One region of the Pseudoduganella sp. jia 12 genome, then DNA from elsewhere that is predicted to be linked to it. Evidence: riboswitches for the same ligand, from Rfam matches in the RefSeq annotation. Region 1 holds a riboswitch; the other holds the start of a gene.
What was found. Region 1 has a riboswitch for cobalamin ahead of ACY65G_RS19870 (TonB-dependent receptor). Riboswitches for the same ligand answer to the same signal wherever they lie in the genome.
Positions count from the first base shown of each region.

Region 2: it holds a riboswitch for cobalamin, as region 1 does, so the genes downstream of both, ACY65G_RS08325 (energy-coupling factor ABC transporter permease) here and ACY65G_RS19870 (TonB-dependent receptor) in region 1, are expected to answer to the same signal.

Region 1 is NZ_JBUXKP010000009.1:25,857-32,939, forward strand. Features, by position in the region: gene paeA (polyamine export protein PaeA) at 1-36, shown strand, start outside; gene ACY65G_RS19865 (PepSY domain-containing protein) at 82-1,569, opposite strand; gene ACY65G_RS19870 (TonB-dependent receptor) at 1,575-3,713, opposite strand; cobalamin riboswitch at 3,870-4,094, opposite strand; gene ACY65G_RS19875 (DUF2946 family protein) at 4,263-4,691, shown strand; gene ACY65G_RS19880 (PepSY-associated TM helix domain-containing protein) at 4,866-6,260, shown strand; gene ACY65G_RS19885 (TonB-dependent receptor family protein) at 6,271-7,083, shown strand, end outside.
Region 2 is NZ_JBUXKP010000003.1:499,044-506,126, reverse strand. Features, by position in the region: gene ACY65G_RS08345 (sensor histidine kinase) at 1-608, opposite strand, end outside; gene ACY65G_RS08340 (TadE/TadG family type IV pilus assembly protein) at 746-1,210, shown strand; gene ACY65G_RS08335 (TadE/TadG family type IV pilus assembly protein) at 1,219-1,824, shown strand; gene ACY65G_RS08330 (VWA domain-containing protein) at 1,824-3,137, shown strand; cobalamin riboswitch at 3,197-3,406, shown strand; gene ACY65G_RS08325 (energy-coupling factor ABC transporter permease) at 3,520-4,200, shown strand; gene ACY65G_RS08320 (energy-coupling factor ABC transporter substrate-binding protein) at 4,197-4,508, shown strand; gene ACY65G_RS08315 (CbiQ family ECF transporter T component) at 4,502-5,275, shown strand; gene ACY65G_RS08310 (energy-coupling factor ABC transporter ATP-binding protein) at 5,272-6,138, shown strand; gene cobM (precorrin-4 C(11)-methyltransferase) at 6,135-6,926, shown strand; gene ACY65G_RS08300 (sirohydrochlorin chelatase) at 6,923-7,083, shown strand, end outside.

The sequences.
Region 1 (7,083 bases):
CTCGTCAAGCACCTCGTGCCGAAGAACGCCCCATGAGCCAGTCCCGGCGCGCCAGCTGCCGCCCGGCCGGCGCCTGCGGCATCAGCGGCGGCCGCGCGGTGCCGCCGATGCCGGCGGCGCTGGCACGAGCACGCGCCACGCCAGCACGCAGGCGGTGAGGCACAGCGCCAGTCCCAGCAAGCACAATCCCACGACCAGCGCGCCGCGCAGCAGCGGCCGCGCCATCAATGGCGCGAAGTCGAGGCTGTGCAGGCCGTTGTACAGCACGCGCTGCCACGGCGTGGTGGCATCGGCACGGAGCAGCAAACGGGCCGACGCGGGATCGGCATACAGCGTCACGCCATCGGCCCAGCGCGCCCGCCATACGGGCAGCGGCCGTCCGGATGTGCCGGCCGGTCCAGCCGCCTCGCGCACGTAATAGAGCTCGTCGTAACGTGACAGCCGCTCCAGCACGGGCGGCCTGGCCTCGTCCGGACGCATCGCACGCAGGGCGGCGATCACCGATTCGTCCGGCAGCGAGCGCAGCACGATGTCATCGGCGCGATCAGCCGCCACCAGCACCTGGTCCGCCGGCCCGGCCGGGCCGCGCACGCGGTACCACGCCCGGCCCTGCAGCCGCACCAGGTCGATCTCGCGCGCCGCCGGCATCGCCGACCGCGCCAGGGCCAGCGCCGGATTCACCACTACCATCGCCTCATCCCCGGTCCAGGCGGTGCGCTCCTGCGGCATGGCGCCGCGCGGCGAGAACACGCCGAACGGATTCATCGAGAGCAGGCCGGAGAGCATCCATGTCATGCTGATCACGCTGGCTGCCAGGCCCAGGATATGGTGCCAGCGCATCCAGGGCTTGCGGTAGGGGATCCAGCGACTGCGGTTCAGGTACAACTGCCAGATGCCCAGCGCCACGCCGCTCGCGGCCAGCACCACGCCGGGCAGCGACAGCCACACCACCACGTTGTGCCACAGCGCCGGCCAGCGCCGCAGTTGCGTGAAATACAGCCAGTGCGGTACCGCGCCCACCCAGTTCCACGCCCGCTCGGCACGGCGGGTATCCAGCACCGCTTCGGCAGCACCCGGCGAAACGTAGAGCTCGAGCCCGTCGGCGCCATCCATCGCAACGCGCACCAGCGGGCGATGCGCGTCGAAACCCTGGGCGACGGTCCACTGATCGCGCTCCAGCCGTTCCACGCGCAGGGCGCGGCGGCCGCTGAAACGTTCCGCGACGGCCGCCGCCCCGGCGTCCGTCAACGGTATCAACTGCGCGCCGCTGGCCGCATCGACGGTGATCCACCGTTTGTCGCCGCGCAGCATGCGCCAGACGGGAACCCCGCCATGCATGCCGAGCCGCGCCTCCGACAACGCCACGCCGGCACGCGCCGCCGCATCCTGCGCCGTGAGGCAACAGTCGCCTTCGATCCGCAGCGGCGGCAGGCCGGCCAGCCGTTCGCCTGCCGATAACGCGGGATACGGCACGTAGTACATCACGATGCCGGTGGCGAACCACATCAGGAACAGCAGTGCCAGGCCGACGCCGAGCCATTTGTGCAGGAAGATCAGCGCCTTCTTCATGTCCGTCAGAAGCTGGTGCGCGCCGTCAGCTGCACGGTACGGGGAGCGCCCAGCAGCCAGCGCACGCCGCCGCTGCCGGACAAGGCGTGGTCGCGGTCGGCCAGGTTCTTCACGGCCAGTGTCAGCGACAGCGCCCGGGACTGGCGCCAGGCCAGCGCGGCATCCAGCACCGTGTAGGCCGGCAGGTTCGCGGTGTTCGCCGCGTTCGACTGGCGCATTCCCACGTAGCGTGCGCCCAGGCCGGCATCCCATTGCGGCAGGAAGCGGTAGCGCGTCCACAGGCTGGCGATGCGTTCCGGCACGCCGGCCGGCGTGTTGCCGTCGCGGGACACCGGCCGGCCGCCGACGATCTCGTTGAAGTCGTCGTAGCGGGCGCGCAGCACGGCGGCGTTGGCGTCGATGGTCCAGCCACGCAGCGGTTCGGCGGCAAACGCCACTTCGAGGCCGGTCGAGGATTGCTGGCCGATCTGCTGGGCCACGCCCGGATTGTCCGGATCGCGCGACAGCAGGTTGCGCTTCTCGATCCGGTAGGCGGCGATGGTCCATTCGCCGTTCACGGCCGGCACGCCGCCCTTGGCGCCGAATTCCAGCTGGCGCCCGCGCGTCAGGTCGAAGCTCACCGAGCCGTTCGGCAGCGACAGCGCCCCGCTCAGCGGATCGGTGGCCGTGCCGAACTGGCCGTACAGCGACAATTGCGCGGTCGGCATCCACACGGCACCGATCCGCCCCGTGACAGGGGAATAATCCTTGCCCAGCGCGACCCGGGTGCGCAGGTCTTCGTTGTCGAAGTCCATGGCGTCGCGGCGGACGCCGGCCACCAGTTTCCAGTGTTCCGCGATGTCCAGCACGTTCTCGGCGAAGAACGCGCGGGTATGCATTGCCGCGCGGCGGCCGGGAACGGTCGCAACGGGACTGGTGAACGATCCCGGTTCGACGTCATACGGGTCGACGACGCTGGCGCCGCCGTAGGGGGAATTGTTGCTGTGGACGAGGCGCGTGCGGTACCACTCGAAGCCGGCCACCAGCCGGTTGGCCCGGCCGGCGATACGGCCGTCGATGGTCGCGTCGAAGCGGTTGCCCAGCTGATCCTGGTCGTGCAGGATCTCCAGGTAGTCGCCGCGGTTGACGCGCGTGCCGGTGGCATCGAGGGTATAGCTCTCCGCATTGCGCCAGTGGCGCTTGCTCGTCATGTAATAGCTTTCGTTGCGCAGCCGGAGGCCCGGCGCGGCCTGGTATTCCAGGCGCAGGCGGCCAACGCGGTCGTCGTAGCGTACTAGCGCGTCGGCGACGTTGAAGCTGGTGCGGCGCAGGCTCGGGTCCACCTGCCCGTTGCGCAGCGGCGTGCCGAAGTAGCGCGCGTCGTCGTTGTGGCCGGCATCGAGCGAAACGGTCGCGGTCAGGCCGCCGTCGATGCGCCAGGCCAGCGCGGCGGAAACGTTCTGTCGTTCGTAGCCGTTGTCGCGCCGGTAGCCGTTGCTCTTTTCCGCATCCATGTACACCGAATAGGCGACGCTGTCGCTGGCCGGGCCGCTGATGCCGATGCCGCCAGCGAACGTGTCGAATGAGCCTACGCCGAGGAATGCCTCGCCGCGGGTGCGATCGAAGCGCGGCTTCTTCGTCACGTAGTTGACGGCCGCGCCGATCGCGCCGTCGCCATACAGCACCGATGCCGCCCCGCGCAGCACTTCCACCGATGCGAGCGGCCAGGTGGAGAACGGATAAGTGACCGTGCCGGCAGCCACCACGAGGCGCGTGCCGTCCACCAGCTGCGCCACCGAGTTGTGGCCGCCGAAGCCGCGCGCGGACAGGCTGGTGCCGCCATTGCCCGGCGCGGGCGACTCGCCGATGCCCGGCATGCGCACGGCGGCGTCCTGGGCACGCGAGAGGCTGCGTTCCGCAATGTCGGCACTGCCCAGCGAGCTCACGCTGGCCGGTGTTTCGCGCGCGGTCAATCCGAGCCGGGAGCCCGTGCCGTTGCGCTCGTCCAGCGACAGGGTACCGCCCTGCTCCAGACGCGCTTCGGAAATCTCCACGGTGGCAAGCATTTGCTCCTGCGCCGCGCTGTCGGCACCGAGGGCGAGCGCGAGGGAACCGGCGGCCCAGGCGGCCCGTTGCCTGTGGGTCTTTGATGTGTTGCGATGCATCGTTGTCCTTCGTGTGGTGGCCGGCGCCTGTCCATGCCGGCTGCACGCACGCGCGCGGCCGCGTGCAGCACGATGCGCTGCACGCGGCGTACGCCAGGCAATGGCCAGCCAATTGAAAAACAGGAACGCCATCGGGCAAGACCACACCCCGGGTCTTGCGCCATTTTGCAAACGGCCGGTCTTCTGGCTTGCCGTCGTCCTCCCCGGTCCCTGCCTTCCCGCGCTGGTATTCCCAGATGCAGTGGCGTTGGACCGGTTCGTCAGGCTTACAGCAGCGGGGGCTGCGCCGGAATGGCGGGGATGGCTATCCCGCGCTTCACCGGCTTCCCGTTTCACCCCGCCATCGGTCGATGGCGGGACACCGTTTACGCAAGCGGCGGATTCTACAGGGGAGTGCCGGCGTTTGTCACTGGCCGGCTGGCGCGGCCGGCAGGCGCCATCCGCGGACCGGCCGCTGCCCGCCGCTCGCACCGGCGCATGCACCATGCGTATGGCGTCTATAACGAAACGTGACGGCGGGCCGGGAACCGATGCTGATAGAATCGCCACATGTCAAACATCCGGCAATGGAAGAGCTTGGTCACATGGCTGGCGGTCGCCGCCATGCTGGCCGCCGCATTGCTGCCTGCCGCGTCGCATGCGCTGGCCGCCGACAGCGCCGGGAGCCGCCTCGTGAACACCATGCTGGCCGGGATCTGCGCGCCGAGCGGCATGCGCTACGATGCCGCCGCTTTGGCCATCGAATTTTCCACGACCATGGCCGGCGAAGACGACAAGGCGCCCGGCAAGCAGGCCGGCCACATGGACGACTGCCCGTGGTGCCGCCTGGCAGCCGACTTGCCGGTGCTCCCCGGTGCCGGCCTGGCCATCGCGCCCGAAGCTGGCACGGCCCTGCTTCCTCCCCTGTTCTACCATTCGCCGGCACCGCTGTTCACCTGGGCGGCCGGCAAGCCCCGCGGCCCTCCCCTCCTCGCCTGACCAGCCCTGGCCGCACTGCGCGCGCCGTCCGCTGCCATACCTGCGATTCGACCTTCCGCCGCCCGGACATCGGGTGGCTGACGCTTGCCAATTGACGAGGAAACATCTTGACCATTCACTCTGCCGGGTACGACCGGCTCGCCGTCGCGCCGCGCGCGTTCCAGTGGTGATCCGATGGACACCGCCACCGGTTCCACCCTGTACCGGCGCATCTGGCGCTGGCATTTTTTCGCGGGCATCTTCTGCGTGCCCTTCATCCTGTCGCTGGCGCTCACGGGCGGCGCCTACCTGTTCCATGCGCAGATCGACGACATCGTCTATGCCAGGGAGATGCTGCGCGCGGAAGGCGCCGCGCCAGGCGAGCCGCTGCCGGCCAGCCGGCTGATCGGCCAGGCCCTGGGCGCGTTCCCGGGCCGGGCCACGGCGCTCACGTTGCCGGCCGACGCCCTGCACACCGCGCAGGTCGACGTGCAGCGCCCCGGCGCCGGCACGCTGCAGGTCTTCGTCGATCCGGTCACGGGCGACGTCACCGGCAGTGTGAACGAGGCCGACCGCGTGATGACCCTGGTGAAACGCATCCATTCGCTGTCGGTGCTGGGCGATGCCGGCAACGTGCTGATCGAAATCGTGGCCGGCTGGATCATCGTGCTCGTGGCCACCGGCACGTATCTGTGGTGGCCGCGCGGGCGCAGCGGCGGCGTCGTATCGATCCGGCGGGCGGCGAAGGGCCGCACATGGTGGCGCGACCTGCATGCCGTGACGGGCATCTTCGCCGGTGTGGTCGTGCTGTTCCTCGCGCTCACGGGCATGCCCTGGTCGATCGTCTGGGGCACGAATGTCAATGCGTGGCTGAGCGCGCGCGACCTGGGCGTGCCCAGCGGCGTGTGGGCCGGCATTCCGCGCTCGACACTGCCCGCCGCGGCGCTGGGCGAACTGCCATGGAGCCAGCAGGCGCAGCCCGTGCCGGCATCCGATCCGCACGCCGCACACCACGGCACGCCAGCTTCGTCGGCGATGGGCCATGCGCCCGTGTCCGCCCATGCGCGCGGCCCGGACAGCGTGGTGCAGACCCTGGCCCGCATCGGCGTGCGCGATGGCTATCGCCTCGCGCTGCCGCGCGACGCGCACGGCGTGTACAGCGCGATCCGCATGCCGGGCAAGATCGAAGAGCGGCGCGTGGTCCACGTGGACCAGTACTCGGGCGCGGTGCTGATGGACATCGGCGCGGCCCAGATCCGCCCCGTGGGGCGCATCACCGAGTGGGGCGTCGCCGTTCACCAGGGCCAGCAGTATGGCGCCGTCAACCTGGCCGTGATGCTGGCCGGCTGCCTGGCGCTGGTGGCCATGTGCGTCAGCGGCATCGCCGCCTGGTGGCTGCGCAGGCCAAAGGGCCGGCTGGCAGCGCCGCCGCGCCGCGAATCCGATCGCCTGGCCAAAGGCGTGCTGGCCATCGCCGCCGTCCTGGGCTGCATCTTCCCGCTGCTGGGCGCTTCCATGGTGGCGGTGCTGCTGCTCGACTGGCTGCTCCAGTCCCTTCGGGGTAGTCCACAACAAACAACAACATACTGAGATGAGCACCATGAAACAACCGAATTTCACCGCGTACCCCCTGATCGTGATGGCCGCCGGCCTGGCGGCACCGGCGACCGCACTGGCCGAGGACACGCCACAGCCGTTGCCGACGGTGACGATCACGGGCGAACTGGTCAGCAAGGTGGCCAGTGACGCCGCCCGTGCGCTCGCCGCGGAACAGGCCCGCACGCCGGGCGGCGTGACGCTCGTCGACACCGACACCCTGTACCAGCGCGCCGTCACGAACAATGCCGACATGCTGCGTTTCGTGCCCGGCGTGTGGTCGGCCAGCGCCTCCGGCTCCGACAGCACCTTCATCTCGATCCGCGGTTCCAATCTCGATGCGGTCGACTACGACGGCAGCGGCGTCAAGCTGCTGCAGGACGGCTTGCCGGTAACGGCGGCCGACGGCAACAACCACAATCGCTTCGTCGATCCGCTGGGCGCCCGCCACATCGTGGTCGCGCGGGGCGCCAACGCGCTGGCCTATGGCGCCAGCACGCTGGGCGGCGCGATCGGGTACATCACGCCGACCGCGCGGGATTCCGCGCCGCTGGAACTGTTCGTCAATGCGGGCAGCCATGGCCAGCGCCAGGCGCGCGTCAGCGCGGGTGTCGTGCAGGGGGCATTCGACGGCATGGTCGGCATCGAGGCCAGGCGCCGCGACGGCTATCGCGCCCACAACCGCCAGGAACGCGACAGCGTGCACGCGAACGCCGGCTGGCGGGTGAACGACAGCGTCGACACGCGCCTCTATGTCAGCTACACGAGCAATGACGAGGAGCTGCCGGGCGCCCTCACGCGCGCCCAGTGGCTTGCC
Region 2 (7,083 bases), on a different contig from region 1:
GTGTGCTGCACGCCGAAGCGGGGATTGGATAGCCGGCTCACGTCGCGCAACAGCGACAGGCGGCGCCGCTGGTCGATGGCGAGGCCGGCCCAGTAGGCGATCATGTAGCCCAGCCCGAGCACGAACGTGGCGCGCAGCAGCAGCAGCTGGATGGATGCCAGGCCCTGCGCGGCCAGCACGGCGATCGTCACCATGGCGGCCGAACCCAGCGTCAGCCGGGCGCCATCGTCGAAGCCGCGGCGGAACGAAGCGGCAAGGATCGCAAAGAAGAAGAACGAAAAAAACGGGCTCGGCGTGCCGCCCGTGGCATAGATCATCAGGCCATACCAGCCGATATCGACCCAGTAGATGACCGGGCCGTGCCAGAAGCCTGCGCGCATCCGCGCCACGGCGAGCAGGACCAGGCTGTGCAGCACATAGGCATGGAAGAACAGCCAGGTCCAGCTGCCATTGGCGATGAGGTCGCTCGGGCCGATGTACAGCGTCAGCAGTGCGGAAACGGCAAGGAGCACCCGCATGCCGAACACCATCCACGCTTCGGCGTCGGGTGCGGCTGGGCGCGAGGGAGGCAGGATCGTCGTGGATTCCCGCAATGTCTCTTCGTGCATGCCTTTAAATCATTCTTCGTTGTTCTGGCCCGACAGCGGCGTGTTTCTCCGGCGATCGAACGCTGCCGAAAGGAAAGTTGCATTGTAGAATCTCAAGCTTACCGCATACAACCCACTCCAACGGCCAAAGTTTCCAAATGTTCATCAAACGCCGTCAATCTGGCGCCACACTCGTCGAAATGGCGTTCGTCATGCCGGTCTTCCTCCTTGTCTTGCTGGCATTGGTCGAGTTCGGGTTCATGTTCTTCGTGACGCTGACGATGCAATACGCGGTGCGCGAAGGCGCGCGCTATGCGATCACCGGCCAGAAAGACCTGGACCCGAACACGGCCAGCCAGCAGCGCTACGCCGCCGTCATCGAGAAGATCCGCGACAGCTCGTTCGGCATGTACGAGAAGGTGGCGCCCATCATCCACGTCAATGGCAAGGAGTACCAGGCCGCCAATTACGGCAACGCCATGTTCGGCACCGCCGGCAGCATCATCGTGCTCAAGCTCGACTGCACGTGGAAGGTGACGACGCCGTTCGTTTCCAGTGCGTTCAAGGACGGCAAATACAGGTTCGCCGTGGCGGCAACGATGCGCAACGAGGCCTTCGAGTGATACCGCACATGCGTACCCCGATGACATCGCGGCGGCGACAGCGCGGCGTCGCCGCCGTCGAATTTGCGCTGATCCTGCCGATGCTGCTGTTGCTGCTGTTCTGCATGATCGACGCGGCCCGTGCGCTGCAGGCCAACATCATCATGGTGAACATCGGCCGCGAAGGCGCCAACCTGGTCGCACGCGGCAACATGACGCTGGAGACGGACAGCCAGCAGATCATCCACGCGCTGATGGCCAGCGCGCCGCCGCTGGACGTGAACCGGCGCGGCATGGTGTACATCACCCGCGTGATGGGCGTGGTCAAGAACAACGTGTCGACCAGCGTGGTCCTTGACCAGTATCGCTGGAACGACACGGTGCGCAAGCTGGGCTTCATCGCCAGCAACTACGCGCCGGCCAGCAAGGCCTACAAGTGCACCGATTGGGGGACCACCGCATGTGCCGGCATCAGCAGCAGTTCGCGGCCAGCCACCGACATCATGAAGGGCCAGCTGGACGACGGCGAAGTGGTGTACGTGGTCGAGACGTTCTACGACTTCGACATGCTGATGACCGGCAGCTTCAACGTGCCCACCTTCGGCCCCGACCTGTATTCGATGACGATATTCTGATGACTCCACTCCTGAAACGGCAACGCGGCGCCGTCGCCATCATGGTCGCGCTGGGAATGATGGTGCTGCTGGCCGTGGCCGGCCTCGCCGTCGATGCGGGCCTGGCCTACCTGGTCAAGGCGCGCCTGAACGCGGCCGTCGACTCGGCGGCGCTGGCCGGGGCGCGCGCCGTGACGGCCGGGGACAACAAGGCGGACCAGGAGGCCAGCGCGGTGAAAGCGGCAAGGGAGTTCTTCGAAGCGAACATCCCGGCCAATTACCTGATGTCGAAACCAACGCTGCTGGATACCACGGTCGCATTCAACGCGGGCGAAGTGACGATCGACGTGAAGGCCGAGGCACCGATGCCCGTGTCGATCATGCGGATCATGGGCTTCGAGTCGCTGACGCCGGTGGCCTATGCGCAGACGATCCGCAGGGACCTGGACATGGCGTTCGTCGTCGATACGTCGGGGTCGCTGGTCGATGTGCAGGCGGCTGTCCGCTCCTCCGCCAGGAGCTTCCTGAACAAGTTCAACGTCACGCAGGACCGGGTCGGCATGGTGCACTTTTCCTCCGGCGCCATCCTGGATTATCCGATCGCCAAGTCTGGTCGCGGCTTCCGGCGCGATGCGATGCTGTCGACGATTACGGCCTTTCAGTTTGAAGGGGGCACCTCGTCGTTCGAAGGCATGCGCCGTGCGCGCGACGACCTGAACGCGATCCCGACCGCCAACCGTTCCAGCCTGCGCGTGATCGTGTTCTTCTCGGATGGCGCCCCCACGTCGTTCGGCGTCAACCTGCCTTTCGGTAACTGCAACAAACCCGGCGTCGTCGATTCGGTCGGGCAGGCGATGCTGCGACTGGACACCCAGTACGATTTCGTCAGCAATGCCTGCAAGCTGGAAGGCAGCGCATGGAATACCTTGAAGAAGCTGCCGAGGTACTACAACGCCATCGATACGGCTTCAAAGGAATGGGCCGTGCAGGCCACGGCGCCTCGCGTGGTAACGGAAGATATCGGCAGTTCCACGATGTTCAAGCAGAACGTGAACCGCGCCGCCCGCAACCTCGCGGAAGCCGTGGCGGCCAAGGCGCGCGACGACGGCACTTTCGTGTTCACGCTCGGCATGGGCGCCGCGCTGAAGGAGAAAAACGCCGACAACGAAACGGGCGAAGCCGTGCTCAAATGCATGGCCAACGTGGCAGATGGCCCGTCACGCTGCTACAACGCGGCCAAGCCCGTCGGCATGTACTGCTACGCGGCCACGGAGGCCGACCTGACGCCGTGCTTTACGAAGCTGGCGTCGGCCATCCTGCGCATTTCCAAGTAAGGCTGTCGGGTGCGCGCGTGGCGGCGCAGCAAAATTGCTATGCCACGGCAATGCATTTCGGTTACCATGCGCGCTTGGGTGCGCTCTTTCCGTTCGGGGAGGGCGTTAAACGGGAAACCGGTGAAGCCGCCACGCGCGGCCATTCCGGTGCAGCCCCCGCTGCTGTAAGCCTGACGGATTCCGCCAATCAGCCACTGCGATCGCTCGCGGGAAGGCGCGGATGAAGGATGACGGCGAGCCAGAATACCGGCCCATGCAAGTCAGCACCATTCCCCGGGGTGACGGGAAGCCGCTGTCGAAGCGGCGCCGTGCCCGGTCCCGTCTCGACCGTCTTTTCATCTCCCGCAGGTGCTCCAATGGACCATTCGACGGGAGGTTTCGAATGCATATCATGGAAGGGTTCCTGCCGCCTGCTCACGCGCTGGGCTGGTCGGCCGTCTCCGCCTGTTTCCTGGCCGTGGGCCTGCGTGCGATGGCGCGCGGCCTGCGCCTGCATCCCGAACGGCGCATGCTGTTCGGCGTCGCCGCCGCATTCGCATTCCTGCTTTCCGCGCTCAAGCTGCCATCCGTCACGGGCAGCTGCTCGCATCCCACCGGCGTGGGGCTCGGCGCGCTGCTGTTCGGCCCCGCCGCGATGGTGCCCGTCGGCTTCGTGGTGCTGCTGTTCCAGGCACTGCTGCTGGCCCACGGTGGCGTGACCACGCTGGGCGCCAATGTCTTTTCGATGGCCGTGGTCGGTCCCTTCGTCGCGTACGGCGTGTTCCGCATGGTTGCCGCACTGGGCATGTCGCGCGCCGTTGCCGTGTTCGCGGCCGCGTGTATTGGCGACCTGGCCACGTATGCCACCACGTCGCTGCAGCTGGCCTGGGCGTTTCCCGATCCGGTGGGCGGCATCGCCGCTTCGCTGGCCAGGTTCGCCGGCATTTTCGCGCTGACCCAGGTGCCCATCGCCATCAGCGAAGGCCTGCTGACGGTGCTCGTGGTGAACGCCATCGCCCGGTTCGACGGCCATGAACAGCGCGCGGCACCCGTGTTCGCTCACCGTACCGGAGGGCGGCCATGAGGCCGCGCACGTGGATGGCGTGGACAGCGATCGTGCTGCTTTCGGCATTGCCCCTGTGGCTGGCCGGCGGCGCGGCGTTCGGCGGGGCCGACGACCTGGCGAAAGACGCCATCGGCACGATCGCGCCGGGCTATGAGCCGTGGTTCGAGCCCCTGTTCGAGCCGGCCAGCGGTGAAATCGCGTCGCTGCTGTTCGCCCTGCAGGCGGCGATCGGCGCCGGCGTGATCGGCTACTGGCTCGGCCTGTCGGTCGGGCGCGAGCGTGCCCGCGCCGCGCGCAACGAACCGGATGACGATCGCCGATGCTGATCGAAACGGCTGCCTACGCGAGCCGCTGGCGCGGCGTTGCCCCGTCGGCCAAGGCGCTGTTCGCGGTCGCGGGCATCGCCGCCGCATGGATCGCGCAGCGGCCCGGCACGCTGGCCATGCTGGCGCTGTTGCTCGTCCTCGCTGCGCTGCTGGGGGCGCGCGTGCCGCTGCGCACGTGGCTGACGGCCGCGCTGGCGCCACTCGGCTTCCTGCTGCTGGCATGTGTCACCTTGCCGGTCGGGCCCGACGCCCATGGCGGCTGGCACTGGAACGGTGCGATGGTGCCGGTGGCGGCGCACGCGGGCCTGCGCGCGCTGGCCGTGCTGGCCGCGCTGCTGGGCTTCGTACTGACCACGCCGCTGCCGGACCTGCTGTCGCTGCTGCGCCGCCTGCGCACGCCGGAAATGCTGCTCGACCTGATGGCGCTGTGCTACCGCATGCTGTTCGTGCTGCGCCGTGCCTGGGACGATGGTGTCGAGGCGCAGCGTGCGCGCCTGGGCTATCGGGGCTCGCGCCATGGATGGCGCGGGGGATGGCTGCAAACATGGCGACAGGCATGGCGCTCGACCGGGCTGCTGGCCGGCCACGTCGCCCAGCAGGTATGGCTGCGGGCGGCGGCATTGCAGGCTGCCGCGGATGCGCGCTCGTACACCGGCACGCTGCGCTTCCTGCCGGCCGTGTTCCCCCAGGCGCGGCGCCAGAATACGCAGGCCCTGCTGGCCGGTGTCCTGCTCGTCGCCCTGGCCACGGGAGACCACTGGCAATGACGCATCCCGTGCTTGAACTGGTCGGCGTCGACCACCTCTATCCGGATGGCGGTACCGGCCTGCGCGGCTGCACGCTGGCGCTCGGCCGCGGCCGGCGCCATGCGCTGCTCGGCGCGAACGGGGCCGGCAAATCCACCGTGCTGCGCCACCTGAACGGCCTGCTGCGGCCGGGCGCCGGGCAGTTGCGCTGCGACGGCCAGCCTGTCGGGCACAACCGCGCCGCGCTGGCCGCCTTGCGCCGCCGCGTGGGCCTCGTGTTCCAGGATCCGGAGCGCCAGCTGTTCGCCGCGCACGTGGGCGAGGACGTGTCGTTCGGGCCGCTGAACCTGGGCCTGGATGCCGCCACGGTGGCCGCCCGCGTCGATGCGGCGCTCGATGCCGTGGGCCTGCGCGGCTACGCGGGCCGCGCCGTGCACCACCTGAGCTTTGGCCAGAAGAAGCGCGTGTGCATCGCCGGCGTGCTGGCGATGGAGCCGGAAGTGCTGCTGCTCGACGAGCCGATGGCCGGGCTCGACGCGCCGATGCAGGCCGACCTGGCGGCGCTGCTGGACCGTCTCGTCGCGCGCGGCGTGACCGTGCTGCTCACCACCCACGACGTCGATTTCGCGTTCGCGTGGGCCGACGATATCCATCTGCTGGCCGCCGGCCGCTGCATCGCCTCCGCGCCCGCGGACCATCTGGCGGCACGCGCCGAACTGCTGCACGCCGCCGGCCACCGCGTGCCGCTGGCCTTTGCGCTGCATGCCCAGCTGGCGGCGCGCGGCCTGCTGCCGGCCGCCCCGGCGCCGCGCAGCGTGCCGTCATTGCTGGAGGCGCTGCGCAGGCTGCCCGCTGCATCGAACTTCCTGGAGAACACCGAATGACAGTTGAAAACCCCGGCAAGGTATGGTTTGTCGGCGCCGGCCCGGGCGACCCGGAACTCCTCACCGTCAAGGGCCGCCGGCTGCTTGGCGACGCGGGCGCCGTGCTGTTCGCCGGTTCGCTGGTCGACCGCGCCGTCACGCTGTATGCGCCGCCTGGATGCACGATCCGCGATTCGAAGGACATGACGCTGGAAGAGATGACGGCCTGGCTCATCGAACAGGCGGCCCTGCACCGCACGGTGGTGCGGCTGCAGACAGGCGACCCCGGCCTGTACGGTGCACTGATCGAGCTGGCCCGCCCGCTGGGCGCGGCCGGCATCGAGTGGGCCGTGGTACCGGGCGTATCGTCGGCGATGGCGTCGATGGCGGCGGCCGGAGAATCGCTCACGCTGCCCGAAGTCACGCAGACCGTGATCCTCACGCGCGTGGCGGGGCGCACGCCGATGCCGGAAGGCGAAGACCTGGCCAGCCTGGCCGCGCACCGCACCACGCTGTGCATCTTCCTGTCCATCACGCTGCTGCACAAGGTGGAAACGGCGCTGCGCGCGGCTGGCTGGCCGGAAGATGCGCCGATGCTGGTGGTGCACAAGGCAAGCTGGCCCGGCGAGGAAAAGATCCTGCGCGGCACGCTGGCCGACATCAAGGCGCGCTGCCGCGAAGCCGGCGTGGCCAGCCAGGCGATGATCGTGGCCAGCCCCACGCTCGGCGCGCTGCACTGGGAAACATTGGCCCGCTCGAAACTGTACGACCCCACCTTTACCCATCGATTCAGAAAGGCAAGCGCATGAACGCACCCATCATCATGCAGGCGGCAGCGCCGGCGGAAGACATCATCCTCATCGTCGGCCATGGTTCGCGCGAGGATTCCGGCAACCGCGAGATCCGCGAGTTCACGGAGCAGTGGCGCGCCCGCCGCCCGGGCTGGCGCATCGAACTGTGCTTCAT